Regions from separate parts of the Paenibacillus sp. FSL H8-0280 genome, predicted to be linked through region 2. Evidence: riboswitches for the same ligand, from Rfam matches in the RefSeq annotation. Region 2 holds a riboswitch; the other holds the start of a gene.
What was found. Region 2 has a riboswitch for thiamine pyrophosphate ahead of MHI12_RS17710 (thiamine phosphate synthase). Riboswitches for the same ligand answer to the same signal wherever they lie in the genome.

Region 1 (5,094 bases), 3.3 Mb from region 2:
ATGATCCGTTATTGCAGGAGATGCGGCGAGTACCAGGAGATTACATAATAGCATTCACCAACCCGGCAACTATTGAAGGAACGATGGCACGGGTGAATCAGGCATTACAGCAAGAGGATGAGAATGGGCAACTACACGTTGCCAAGACATCTCAGACGGATGCGGTGTGCATCCCTGGGACATTTGAGTTGATTATGCGTGGAGATCAGCAAGGGTATCTCGAAGCGGTACGAGAAGGCTTACAGCAGATTGCTGAGCAGTATCCGGGTAAAACGGTAGTGGCAGCCCAACTGTCTATGGCTCCCGCAGCTGCACAGGTTACAATAGATCGCGGTATTCCAATCCATAGCCCGCTGGCATTGCTTGCGGCGTATTTGGAGAAGAATTTGGGCCTGGCTCGATAGTAGTGGCTGATTTGGAGTGAAACATTACAATCACTAAAAACATGTGAAAACTACTATATTGACTCCTTTTGCAAAATAAAAATGCTCTCGAACAAGAGCATTTCAAATGGTATAATCACTTTGTACAGCCAATTTGTGGTGGGAAATAGGCTTGCCTCCAGTGGGAGGTGATCCTATGAACTTCTCTTTTAACGACGTAATCGTGTTCGCGATGTTAATTATTGCGCTCCTGACATACATCGATCGTAAAAAGAAGTGACCCGCCACAGGTTGACGGCCTGACGGGTCACTTCATCTGAACTTGCTGCACTCGGAGGAATACCCACCGCAAATGCTGTGCAGGAGTAGCCATTGGCCTGGCTACTCTTATTGGTGTTTACTTACATTCATTTTATTAAACATCTGCTAGACAATCAACCATAATGCTGATAAAAAGTATCAGGAAGCTGATCAATATGATGATGATGAAGACATGATAGCAGTATTCTCACCTTCAAACGATGTCAGACTGCCCAGCTTGCGCTGTACCGGCGCCTAGGAACGTGTCCGATATTCCTCGGCCTTTTCCTGCATGCCCGCTGCTACAGCCTCATTCTCGGACAATCCTTTGTCCGCCGCAAAGGCACGAATGTCCTGCGTAATGCGCATGCTACAGAACTTTGGTCCACACATGGAGCAGAAATGAGCTTCTTTGGCCCCTTCTGCCGGCAGCGTCTCATCATGGTAGGACAGCGCCCGTTCCGGGTCCAGCGAAAGGTTGAACTGGTCACGCCAGCGGAACTCGAACCGTGCCTTGGACAACGCGTCATCGCGGCGTTGAGCACGCGGATGGCCTTTTGCCAGATCGGCGGCATGAGCTGCGATCTTGTAGGCGATGACCCCTTCCCGCACATCATCCTTGTTGGGCAGGCCCAAATGTTCTTTTGGCGTAACATAACAGAGCATCGACGTGCCGAACCAGCCAATCATGGCCGCCCCAATGGCGGACGTGATGTGATCGTAACCCGGGGCAATGTCGGTCGTCAGCGGCCCCAGCGTATAGAACGGTGCTTCTTTACAGATCTCCATCTGCAAGTCCACATTCTCCTTGATCTTATGCATCGGTACATGCCCCGGACCTTCGATCATCACCTGCACATCATGCTTCCATGCGATCTGCGTCAGTTCCCCGAGCGTAGCCAGTTCCGCCATCTGAGCTTCGTCATTGGCATCGTAGATACTGCCTGGACGAAGTCCATCTCCCAGCGAAAACGCCACATCATACCTTTTCATAATCTCGCAGATTTCTTCAAAATGGGTGTACAAAAAATTCTCCTGATGATGCGCCAGACACCATGCTGCCATAATGGAACCGCCCCGAGACACAATACCTGTCATTCGCTTGGCGGTCATGGGGATATAACGCAGCAGTACACCTGCGTGAATCGTAAAGTAGTCCACGCCCTGCTCTGCCTGCTCAATGAGTGTGTCACGGTACAACTCCCAGGTCAGCGCTTCCGCTTCGCCATTCACCTTCTCCAGCGCCTGATACAGCGGCACCGTACCAATTGGCACAGGTGAATTGCGGATAATCCATTCCCGGGTGGTATGAATGTTTTTGCCTGTGGACAGATCCATCACCGTATCCGATCCCCAGCGTACCGCCCAAGTCATCTTCTCCACCTCTTCCTCAATGGAGGAAGATACGGCAGAGTTGCCGATGTTGGCATTGATCTTCACGTGAAAATGACGACCGATCAACATCGGCTCACTCTCCGGGTGATTGATGTTGGATGGCAGAATGGCCCGTCCACTCGCCAGCTCCTGCCGCACAAATTCCGGTTCCACGCCTTCACGAATGGCGGCGAATTCCATCTCTGCCGTAATGACTCCCTGCCTCGCGTAGTGCATCTGGGTTACACAGCGTCCCGGCTGTGCCCGCAAGGGTTTGCCACGTAATCCGGGATACTCTTCGGCGCCGGCTCTCTTCCCTCCGGGCTTCAGTCCGTTATCCTCCGGTTTAACCGTACGGCCTTGATAAGCTTCGACATCGCCACGCTCTGTGATCCAGCGAGTGCGCAGAGCTGGTAGACCTGCACGGATATCCGCATGAAATTCGGGATCTGTCATGGGGCCGCTCGTATCGTAGACACGCAGCGGTTCGTTATGCTCCACCCCTTGGGGAGTATTTGTGTCATGAAGGGCTATCTCACGCTCCGGTACAGCAATATCCGGCCGTGAGCCCTGAATGTATACTTTGCGGCTACCGGGAAAGGGCTGAACCCGTCCGGCCGCTCCTGTTTCCTTTTCCACCCGCTGATCGTTATGTTGCTGTTCCATCGCTTGTTGTCCCGTTTGATTTCCTGTACTCATGTTCGCTTGTCTCCTCCTCAGTGTTCGTCGCTTGTTTGGTTGGTTTCGTCATTAGCTCAATTTCGTACCTGTCCCAATCATGCGCAATGCAGAGAAGAAAGAGCGATCCTACATCAGACCAGGGGAGACACTTTTCATGTACAGTTAACAACAGACGGAGGCTGCCACAGATCATCGATCTATGAGACTTCCCTCCTCATCCAAGCCCACTTTTGTAGGTTAGTGAAAAAGAAGCCCATAGAATACGCGCTATATCGCCTGTTCCCTGTATATAAAAAAGCCGGTCCCCCGAAGGAACCGACTTTTATGTCCATCACCAATAATGCACCTTCAATCAGCTCCTTAACGGAGCCCAACAAGGGTCACATCATGTGGTGGTTGTGGTCATTTCGCCGATTACTTCCCTACGCTGGTATGATCCAGATCAGGTGCAAAGGGTCCGGAATCTCATGCGATTCCGTCTCAGTCCGGACAATTCGGACTCCCCCAGTAACGTTAATAAGTTGCGGCTTACATAAGCCGCCGTTCATATTCAATAAAGCTGGCCCCGTTGGGCCGTCCATTACAGAGTAGCGCAACCGGAACATAAAAACAACCTTTATATTCCAGAACACCAACTCAATTGGAGAAAAACCTCACCTCAACATCAGGATAACATGAGCCCCATTTGCGTAGCTGCATCCTTCAACACAGGTGCGTATTCATGTAATGTCTCCTGCGAGAGTCGGCTGACAGGCCCTGAGACCGAGAGGGCAGCTGCAATATTGCCTCTGCGATCCATAATCGGTACAGATACCGCGGCAGCTCCCGGCTCACGTTCCTCATAACTCGTCGCATATCCGTTATCCCGGATATCTCCCATTTGCGCCAAATACACCGCGGGATCAATAAACACCGGCCATTCCGGCCCGTTCATCAGTTCTTCACGATCCTCGTCCGTGGCAAACGCCATCAGGACTTTGCTGGAAGCCCCCACAGACAGCGGGAGTCTAACACCCACTGGAGCGACTCGGCGGATCGCCTGATCACTTTGCACAGCCTGAATCCGTATCCGTTCACTCCCATCACGCAGGTACAGACTCACGGTCTCCCCCAATCGATCTCTCAGTCGCTCCATCGCAGGCAGCAGCAGAATAGCGGGATCATCACTGCGGGACATGTGAGCTGACAGCTCCCAGATTCGGATGCCAAGTCGGTACTTCTCTGTTGCTGCATCGCGGATCACGAACCCTCGATCCTCCAGCGTAGCCATCAAACGGTGGACTGTACTTTTGTGCAGGCCGATCTGGCTGGCAATTTCGGTGAGTCCCAGATCACTGCGTGTGGTAAAACATAATAATATATCCAGCGCCCGTTCCACAGCCCGGACGGTTAACTTGCGATCTTCCATGGCATAATGCCCTCCTCATGTTTCATCACATGAAACTTGGTTACATAAATTATATGAGAAACGGTCTCATCTGTAAACCAAAAAGAGCCAAAATCAAAATAGGCCAACGTGTAAATTTTTCCTTTTTATAAGACTTAATCCCCTGTAATTTACACACTAAGGTAATGTTACCCATATATCTTAAGAACTATATAACAATTGCGTAACAAATGCCCTCAATCAATTGACTTTGACTATATTGGAACATACGATAAAGATATATTACATTAAGATATCGCTCTGAAGCAGGCTCTGAAATCGACGCAATTCTCTTTTCATGTCGTTGTTATCTTCAACTGAACTTCAAAGGAGGGGCATTCATGTATCAATCATCCCAGAGCGAAGCCCCGCTGCAAACAAAAGTGTCCGATCTGCCCTCTTCCCTATCACCGAGGCTGATTCGGTTCAAACATATTATCGTAGCGTTGCTGCTCTCCGTTGTATTTTTTCTACTGTTTTGTTTTATTGCACTGCATGGTTATATCGCATGGGTATTATCCAATCCTACTGTAGCGCCGGTCTTCTCCAATCCGATGCAGGCCAAGAACATGAAGTACGAAGACATCACGTTCCCGGCAGCAGATGGCAGCCGCACGATGCAGGGATGGTATATACCTGCTGACAATGCTGCAAGCAAAACGATTATTTTCAGTCACGGCTATGGTGCCAATCGTGAAGAAACATGGGTACCCATGTATGACCTGGCACACTATGCCCATCAACTCGGTTTCAACGTGGTGATGTTCGATTACGGCTTCGCTTCTCAAGTGAACAAAGCTGTAGCCACAGGTGGCAAAGCTGAGTCACAGCAATTGCTGGGTGCCATCCAGTTCGCCAAGCAGCGCGGTGCGCAGGAACTGGTTGTCTGGGGCTTCTCGATGGGTGCCGGTACAGCGTTACAAACCGGAC
Region 2 (5,094 bases):
TGGCCAATGGTCTTGGTTTGTCCGCAATTGGTCTTGATCGGGATGTCGCAGCTCTAAGTGGTGGACAACGTACCAAGGTGCTTCTTGCCAAGCTTCTGCTTGAGAAACCTACAGCTCTTTTGCTGGATGAGCCGACCAACTATCTGGATGTAGAGCACATTGAATGGCTGTCACGTTACCTGAAGGACTACCCGCACGCGTTTCTCTTAATCTCTCATGATACGGAATTCATGAATGAAGTCGTAAATGTCATTTATCATTTGGAATTTGCCAAATTAACGAGATATGCAGCGAACTATAACAAGTTCCTCGAGATGGCTGATATGAATAAAGCCCAGCATATTGATGCATACGAGAAGCAGCAAGAGTACATCAAGAAGCAGGAAGATTTCATTCAGCGTAACAAGGCACGTGCTTCAACTTCAGGTCGAGCGAAGAGCCGGGAGAAACAGCTGGACAGAATTGAACGTATTGATCGCCCAGATGAAGCAGCTAAACCAACGTTCAAATTCAAGGATGCCCGCGCGAGTAGCAAAACGGTCTTTGAGGGTATTGATTTTGAAATTGGATATACGTATCCTTTGCTGCCTAAAATGACAATGACGATTGAACGTGGTGAAAAAATTGCCATCGTAGGTTGTAATGGTGTGGGTAAATCGACGCTGTTGAAAACCATCCTGGGAAAAATATCTCCACTCAGTGGAAAGACTTTCTTGGGAGATTATCTGGAAACGGCCTATTTTGAGCAGGAAGTTCGTGCTGGGAATATCACGCCGATTGAGGATGTCTGGAATGAGTTTTCACATTTGACCCAGAATGAGGTCCGTGGTCATCTCGCTCGCTGTGGGTTGAAAAATGAGCATATTACCCGTCCGCTTAACATGCTGAGTGGTGGAGAGCAAGCCAAGGTTCGTTTATGCAAACTCTTGATGCGTGAAAGCAACTGGATTTTATTCGATGAGCCGACAAACCATCTCGATGTCACAGCCAAAGCGGAGTTGCAGCGTGCCTTGCAAGAATTCAAGGGAACGGTGTTACTGGTATCTCATGAACCTGATTTCTACGAGGGTTGGGTCACCAAAACATGGAATGTTGAAGAATGGTCTGAGAAAAACTAGACAATTCAAGCAATGCTTAATAGAAATGAACGGTGACAAAAAAATCCGTCTATGGTAATATAGGCTACAACTTCATATGAACACTAGGGGGGCCGCACGATGCGGCTGAGATGGAAGAATGCGATTCTGGACCCTTTGCACCTGATCTGGATCATACCAGCGTAGGGAAGTGGCGAGCGCGTTTCAGTGAATGACTTGAGCAAACGGCAATTCGAAGGATTCAACCGTCTGTTTAACGAATTGAAACATGCAGTTGCGTGTATAACGTTAAGGCTATAGGGTCTATAGCTTTATTGCACGAAATGAACTGTATGTATCAGTCAGTCATCTGGTCCTATAATTAATACGCAGCCACTCCCCTACGGGAGTGGCTTTTTTGTGTTTTCATAGCATTCACGCATGGAAGGAGATGAACAGTACGGTAATTTCTCATGAACATGTTCAAGAATCATTTGAATTGCATGTTGTATCTACGGGTGCAGGGGATCAAGCATCTTTTGTAAAAGCTGCAAAGGACGTTTGGCCATGGGTGGACTATATTCACATACGAGAGAAACAACTCTCGTGGCAACAAAAGATCGGTTGGGCTGAAAGTCTGCGTGGTGTTGGCGTTCCATCTTGTCGTATCGTTATCAATGGTTCAGAGCTGCCTTCACAGAATGACATCTATGGCGGTGTACATTGGGGGCAAGATGCGATACGAAACTATAACCCTGCTGTTATAAGCAATGTGCAACGCCTTCGTCTGGGTATATCTGTTCATTCAATCGATGAGGCAAAACTCGCTGAAGAACGGGGAGCCGATTACCTATTCTTCGGGCATGTCTACTCAACCAACAGTAAGCCGGATCTTGAACCAAGAGGATTATATGCTCTGGCTGAAGTGTGCTCTGGTGTCTCCATTCCTGTCATGGCGATTGGGGGCATCGAACCGGGAAACATTCACGCTATTCGCTTTGCAGGCGCACAGGGAGTCGCTGTGATCTCGAATGTATGGGCGAGCGATTCCCCGGATCGGGCGGCTGCATTATTAAGGCAGGCTATCGTTGCTACAGAAAGTCTGAGTCGCTGAATCAAGGAGATGAGAGGATGAAAAAGATCATTACAGATAGACCAGATAAGATTCATGCAGAAACGATTATTGTAGGCGGAGGCGTTGTTGGTTGTGCCATTGCGTATGAGCTTGCTTCCCGTGGACAGGATGTGCTGTTGCTGGAGCGTTCGGCGATTGCAGGAGGCACTTCTTGCGCGGCGGCTGGAATGCTGGCGGCAGATAGTGAGGCTTTTGCTCATCCTTTGATGGCTAAGCTCGCCAGGCAGAGTAGACAGTTACTTATTGAGCAACAGGTGCTAATGGCTACACTCAGTGAGGTAGAGGTTGGTCTGCAACGTCAGGGATTCCTAAATCCTTTTCGTTCATACAGTGAATTAAGTAGTTACAAGGACAATCGAAAGTCTGCGTTGTCTGCTTCTGCTGATGAGGTATGGTGGGATCGTTCCGTTGTGCAACAGGAGGCATCATGGCTTAACAGAGATACGTATGGGGCCTACTACAAACCTTACGAGAGTGAGGTTATTCCCGTCCATCTAACGAAGGCATATGCTGAATCCGCTCAAGCACTGGGAGCGCGGGTTATGGAGGACATACAGGATATACGTGTGCAAGCAAACGAACACGGCGTGCAGGGGATCACCACATCGATCGGTGAGATGAGATGCAAACATGTCATTATAGCGGCTGGATTACAGAGTGAAGAGCTGATGAGACATGTGAATCTGAGCTTGCCTGTGTGGTCGGTAAAAGGTGAAATAGCCGCCGTTCAGTTCTTAGATGAACATGCAGGGTACAGACCTGATAGAACGGTGTATGCAGAGGATATCTATATTGTTCCCAAAGCCAATGGAGAGGTTTGGCTCGGGGCAACCAGTCTGCCAGGCAGAACGGATCTGAGCGTTTCTGTACAGGGTGTTCAGAAGCTGCTAACAGCGGCTACCCACTGGGTGCCTGGGATGAAAGAAGCAGAATTTATACGAGCGTGGGCAGGCGTAAGACCGGCAACTCCGGATGGTCTGCCTTATATAGGTGCTTGCGAAAGTGTTCCCGGGCTGTTTGCCGCCTTTGGACATTACCGCAACGGTATCTTGCTTAGTGCGATAACTGGCAGGCTTATCGCTGAATTGCTCGCGGGCAAAAGCTCAGAAGAGCTCGGAATTGAGGCGCTGAGCCCTGAGCGATTGAACAGAAAGGGAGTGGTGCAGTGAATATCATCGTTAATGGTCAACGGATGGAGATTGAAGACAGATTGAATCGTGTGGATAAACTGCTTCAATCTTTAGATCTGCAAGTCAAGACTGTAGTTGTAGAGCTGAACAAGCATATTTTAACCCGCGAGTATCATGAAACGACAGCATTAAGAGAAGGCGATCGAATTGAGATTGTACATTTTGTAGGAGGCGGTTGATGATGTTGAACATTGGTAAATATACGTTTGAGTCCAGATTGTTGCTCGGAACAGGCAAGTTTTCGGATCTGGAAGTGCAAAGTCAGGCTGTGGAAGCATCTGAAACGGAAGTTTTGACCTTTGCTGTTCGTCGTCTGAATTTGGAGGAACGTAATCAGAAGCATTTCCTGGATACGTTGGATTTGGATAAATACACACTTCTTCCGAATACGGCGGGGGCTTCCACTGCGGAAGAGGCGGTGCGGATTGCCGAGCTTGCACGGGCTTCAGGACTTTGTGATATGATAAAAGTCGAAGTCATCGGAGATGGAATGACGTTACTCCCAGATCCGATTGAAACGTACAAGGCTTGCGAAATTTTGCTTGAAAAGGGCTTCACGGTATTGCCTTATATTTCGGATGATGTCATTCTGGCCAAAAGGCTGCAATTGCTTGGCGTACATGCTGTAATGCCTGGCGCTTCTCCCATCGGAGCTGGCAGAGGCATCATCAATCCATATAACCTTGAAGTCATCATAGAGCAGGCCGTTGTTCCTGTAATTGTAGATGCAGGATTGCGCTCCCCAAAAGATGCTGCTTATGCGATGGAACTTGGTGCCGATGGCGTCTTGTTAAATACAGCCGTATCCGGATCAGGGGATCCAGTGAACATGGCTAAAGCGATGCGATTGGGGGTAGAAGCGGGTAGATTGGCATATGAGGCAGGCATGATTCCCGTAAAGCGTTATGCAGCAGCCAGTAGTCCGGTGGAAGGAATGGTTCATACATGACAGATCAAATAACATCTTCCGAGCAGGCCGATCGGTATTCCAGACAGGAACGGTACGCGCCACTTGGCAAGGAAGGCCAGGCCAGATTAAAGGGCAGCAGAGTTTTAATTGTAGGCGCTGGCGCACTCGGAACAGGAATTGCAGAAACGTTAGTTCGTTCAGGAGTCGGACACTTAACGATTGTGGATCGTGATTATGTGGAGTGGAGTAACCTGCAGCGGCAGCAATTATATGTAGAACAGGACGCGATGGAGCGGATACCGAAGGCAATGGCGGCGGAAAAACGTTTATCTGCCATTAATTCCACGGTTCATGTGGAAGGGAAAGTGTTGGACGTCAGAGTAGATGAGTTGGAAGAACTCGTTCAGCATACAGACTTGATCATGGATGCAACGGATAATTTTGATACCCGATTACTCATTAATGATATGGCACAGAAGCACCGTATTCCCTGGATTTATGGTGGATGCGTAGGTAGTTACGGCATCACCTATACGTTTATGCCTGGAGATACGCCATGTTTAAATTGTTTGCTGGGTGAAGTCCCTCTGGGTGGAGATACCTGTGATACGTCTGGCATCATACCTCAAGCCGTACAGATGGTAACGGCGAATCAGACCGCAGAGGCGATGAAGTTACTTAGTGGCAATGCAAATGCATTGAGACGTAAGTTATTGTCATTTGACGTGTGGAGGAACGAATACATATCCATCAATGTGGATGGTGCGAAAAAGCAAGACTGTC

Region 1: another riboswitch for thiamine pyrophosphate. It lies ahead of thiC (phosphomethylpyrimidine synthase ThiC); the one in region 2 lies ahead of MHI12_RS17710 (thiamine phosphate synthase).

What each region holds. Positions count from the first base shown of each region.
Region 1 covers NZ_CP150296.1:735,532-740,625, reverse strand. Annotated here, with positions in the region: gene MHI12_RS03465 (hypothetical protein) at 1-404, shown strand, start outside; gene thiC (phosphomethylpyrimidine synthase ThiC) at 939-2,723, opposite strand; TPP riboswitch at 3,141-3,254, opposite strand; gene MHI12_RS03455 (IclR family transcriptional regulator) at 3,403-4,146, opposite strand; gene MHI12_RS03450 (alpha/beta hydrolase) at 4,506-5,094, shown strand, end outside.
Region 2 covers NZ_CP150296.1:4,057,108-4,062,201, reverse strand. Annotated here, with positions in the region: gene MHI12_RS17715 (ABC-F family ATP-binding cassette domain-containing protein) at 1-1,118, shown strand, start outside; TPP riboswitch at 1,194-1,303, shown strand; gene MHI12_RS17710 (thiamine phosphate synthase) at 1,528-2,190, shown strand; gene thiO (glycine oxidase ThiO) at 2,208-3,380, shown strand; gene thiS (sulfur carrier protein ThiS) at 3,377-3,580, shown strand; gene MHI12_RS17695 (thiazole synthase) at 3,583-4,350, shown strand; gene MHI12_RS17690 (ThiF family adenylyltransferase) at 4,347-5,094, shown strand, end outside.